DNA from 2 places in the Paenibacillus sp. FSL K6-3182 genome. Region 1 is predicted to be linked to the other one. Evidence: riboswitches for the same ligand, from Rfam matches in the RefSeq annotation. Region 1 holds a riboswitch; the other holds the start of a gene.
What was found. Region 1 has a riboswitch for cyclic di-GMP ahead of MHH56_RS30810 (SpaA isopeptide-forming pilin-related protein). Riboswitches for the same ligand answer to the same signal wherever they lie in the genome.
Positions count from the first base shown of each region.

Region 2: linked by a shared signal. The riboswitch ahead of MHH56_RS08655 (anti-repressor SinI family protein) and the one ahead of MHH56_RS30810 (SpaA isopeptide-forming pilin-related protein) in region 1 are both predicted to bind cyclic di-GMP.

Region 1 is NZ_CP150265.1:7,038,323-7,040,527, forward strand. Features, by position in the region: gene MHH56_RS30805 (hypothetical protein) at 35-496, opposite strand; cyclic di-GMP riboswitch class II at 742-823, shown strand; gene MHH56_RS30810 (SpaA isopeptide-forming pilin-related protein) at 914-2,205, shown strand, end outside.
Region 2 is NZ_CP150265.1:1,992,549-1,994,753, forward strand. Features, by position in the region: gene galE (UDP-glucose 4-epimerase GalE) at 1-886, shown strand, start outside; cyclic di-GMP riboswitch class II at 1,085-1,166, shown strand; gene MHH56_RS08655 (anti-repressor SinI family protein) at 1,185-1,346, shown strand; gene MHH56_RS08660 (helix-turn-helix domain-containing protein) at 1,361-1,693, opposite strand; gene MHH56_RS08665 (asparagine synthase-related protein) at 2,024-2,205, shown strand, end outside.

The DNA.
Region 1 (2,205 bases):
TCACTCCGACTATTTCATTACCGTAGAGTATATACTAAAATGGCATTTTCGACAAATCTGTCGGATTTTGCAAATCAATTAGCACCGCATGATCGGAAAGCGACACAACTCCTTCTGCCTGGAGCAGCCATAGCAGCTGAGTTCCATCCACACCCTCTGTTTGAGAGCGCTTACCGTCTTCGCTTCCAGACAACGGATTAGATCCATTAGAGTGAATCCTGACCTCATCGCCCCTTCTAGCTAATCGTTCAACAATAGCCAGTGTCTCCTCTGTAACTCCTTGATCTACGATGGTCAAACGAACGTTTTTCCCCATTCGCCGAGAGAAAGAAAACAGTGAACGTACATACCATTCCATATTGTTTTGCTGGACATCAGCAACGAGCACATAATGCTTGCTGGATTGCTGGCGCCCTCGCCAAATTCGATACGCCAGATGCACCGACAATGCAGCCAAAGCATAACAGCCAATAACAAGAAGTAGAAGTTCAAACATGGCGGCCACCTCCTCTTTGTGACACTATATGCCATGAAGAGCCCACTGGTTCCGCAATCAAGGGACAAGGTGACAAAATGTGTGTTATGCCAAAAATATATCCTGCTTTATGCTGATTATTAGTCATTTTCTGACAAAGAAACACCCTTGAGCAATTTCCAATACATGTTATCATTTTAATATGAAAGCATGCATATCTAACTGGTGCACGCATATAGAAAGGGAGAGTGGATTTTCACAATCAAAATAACTAGGGAAGCGATGAAGTATAATCTACAATTGGACACTTGGATTATATGGAGCTAGTAGTGTAACCGGCCCTCTTGGAACCCCACTACGTATCTAAGAGGAGAGTGAAAGATGCGTTATTTTAGGAAAAAAATCAGTTTAGCCCTGGCTCTGTTATTAATTTTTTCGTTGTCGCTTAGTTCCCTTGCCATGGCGGAAGGTGATAGCAATCAAAGTACGAATGCTGCGGCACTCGGAGATGAGAATAGCTGTCCACAGTATTCATCGGATCGCAAGGATGTCATTGCCACGCATTCCAATATCGTAGTCAATAATAACGGAACAGCTACCGCTACGTTCCAGACGCTAAAAGATTGTGTTAGAGTCAGCTTCTCCGGCTATGAAGGCCCTGCTGACTGGGCACCTGGACCCGGCGATACAACCATTCCATACAACAAGCAAACATTTTTTGAGGGACAGTCTATTATATATCCAAAAGCAGGTACTTACTCCGTTACGATTAACATTCCAAGATGCTTGCCTTATCAATTAGATATCTATAGCGGAGATTTAATTAAGACATTGGGTCCCGGCGCTCACGGTGACAAAATTTTAGCATGGAATCTAAAGCTTTCGAACAGCTGTACGGGCAATATCATCATCAACAAATTTTTAAATAATGTCGAAGGGGCTCCTCATGTCGGCATTACCTTCGAGCTTTGGAAAGACGGTAAATTATTCAAAAGCGGCGTTACCAATAGTGACGGTATTTTGCAATTCAACGAATTGCCTATCGGCACCTACACATTAAAAGAATTAACCTTAGATGGCTTTACCACCGATTTAGTGGCTACCCAGCAGATCGTAGTAACCACAGATAACTCTGTGCGAAAAGCAGTTATCAATACGGCTAAGCTCAAACTTGAAACGGCCTGCTCCGCCGACCCGAATAAAACAAGAGCTTGGAAAGTAACCAATGAGAGTAACATTGAGGTTTCTTATTCATGGGAAATTCCAAATTCCACTCAAACAGGAAACGGTGTAATTCCTGGAAAAGGTTCCGTAAGCTTTTCAACAAATACGGAGCTCGTCAACCCAACTGATCCACAAGCTGTACCTAATACGCTGAAGATCCATTGGGGCAAGGAGAAAGAGCTTTCACTTGTGAACGCAGGCGAAACCTGCTTTACGCCTACTCCAACACCATCATCGACACCTACTGCTACTCCAACTTCTACACCGGAGACTACGCCTACAGTTACACCAACTTCTACACCTGAGAGCACGCCTACAGCTACACCAACTCCTACACCTGAGAGCACGCCTACAGCTACACCAACTCCTACACCTGAGAATACACCTACCACTACACCAATTTCCACACCTGTGATCACACCTAACTCGACACCTGCTATCACGCCTAGCAGCACACCTACTGCTACAACTACGGTAACGACAACACCTACATCGTCACCTGAAGC
Region 2 (2,205 bases), 2.5 Mb from region 1:
TTATCAAATGGATCTTATGGATCAAAAGGGACTCGAGCATGTATTTTCGAATCATGCTATTGATGCCGTTATTCACTTCGCCGGGTTAAAGGCTGTCGGAGAGTCTGTACAAATGCCTTTATCTTATTATCATACCAATATAACGAGCACATTAATTCTTTGTGGAGTCATGAAGAAATTTGGTGTTCAGAAATTAGTATTTAGTTCCTCGGCTACTGTTTATGGACGGCCCGAACATGTTCCGATTATTGAGGACTCACCGCTCTCAGCAACAAATCCATATGGCCGGACTAAGCTCATGCTAGAACAAATTTTACTGGATTTAGCTAGTTCAGATAACAGCTGGGGAATAACGATCCTGAGGTATTTCAACCCTATTGGCGCCCATAAAAGTGGTCGAATTGGAGAAAATCCAAATGGAGTGCCAAACAACTTAATGCCTTACATATCGCAGGTAGCTGTTGGCAAGCTTAAGCAGTTACATGTGTTTGGAAATGATTATCCAACTGTGGATGGCACTGGAGTGAGAGACTACATTCATGTAGTAGATCTAGCAAAGGGGCATGTAAAGGCACTGGAAAACATGAGTAGAAAATCAAATGTGAATATATATAATCTTGGCACTGGAAATGGCTACAGTGTGTTAGAGATGATTGCAGCCTTCGAGAAGGTAACTGGGCAAAGCATTCCATACGAGGTCGTTAACCGCAGACCTGGCGATATTGCTGTTTGTTATGCAGATACGTTGAAGGCAAATGTAGAATTGAATTGGTTTGCAACAAAAGGAATAGAAGAAATGTGCAGCGATACGTGGAGATGGCAATTTTCAAATCCGAATGGATATGAAGAAGATACACTGTTGAAATCTGAACTTGCAGCAAAATAATATACCGGATAGCTCTGTTAATGAAGCAACATTTTAGAGCTCCTAATTTGATCTAGCGGGCTCTATTTCCTTCCCCCGCTCCCTTTAACAATCGTTAAATAAATTCGACAAAAAATGTAATTATCTTTCATTTTTGTGAGACAGGAAGCGACAGCATACGCAATTAGAGTGATTTATAATACATCTATAAACGAATGACAAGCATAGGGAGACGTTGAAATGCGTTTAGTATCTGGGCACCTTAAACGCATGGAGTCAGTGGTGCAACCGTCCCAAATTGAATGGGGGACATGGGAAAATGGTACTTACAAAATCAGAGGATAATCAGGATTTAGATATGGAATGGGTAGCATTAATCATGAATGCACGTTCTTTGGGGTTTAGCAAGGAAGATGTTAGAAAGGTATTACTATGTCTTGAAGAAAGCAAGAAAGATGATATACAAGAAACAGCCGTATAAAAGAAAATAAAGCGCTACTCGCGCTTTATTTTCCATTTATTGAATTCTAAAAATTCTTTAAATTGATCTTTGCTTACGCCAGAAGCCATTGCTTCTCGAACTAGATCGGCCCACTCGGTGTCTAGATTGCTTGTTTTACGATCATTATTTTCATCGCTATTTAAAAATTCTTCAACCGTTACGTTTAATACTGCGCCTACCTTTTCGAGAAATTGAATCGAAGGATTTTGCTGGAGCCCTCGTTCAATAGAGCTTAAGTAAGATTTTGCGACGCCTGCCCGTTGCGACAACTCCGTTAGGGATAGGCCTTTTCTCTTGCGCAGCATCTGAATACGTTCTCCGATCATAGCAAACTCCCCCGTTATCTCTTCGTTGTAGACTAACACTATTATAACGAATAATTCTTAATTGCGAAAGCTTGTAAGTTTTAACGAATAAAAAATAAAATGACGTCTAAATTAGAAAAAAATAAGGTTAAACCCATTTCGAAATGTTGTTCTTATAAAAGAACGATGTTTCGTTTTATTTTGTGATATTTTGGTGAAAAAACGATTGACAACGTCCGTTTTCAAGTGTATTATTCAAATATGTTCTTTATTAAGAACTAAAAGACATTCAATGATGCTCGCATCTCGTTCGATTGAAGAACACGCTGGCTATCTAAATCGGAGGCACGAATGAGCGCAATAGCAGTCGTTTATGAAGTTGATCAGACAGCCCATGTGTTAGATCAGGGGAATAGACTGATGCAGCAATTATCGCGGTTTCCTTGCAATACAGCTCAAGCATGGAATAAGAACAATGTGTTTGTTGGATGCCATAATCAATGGATTACACCAGAGTCTGTCGGGGAATGCAA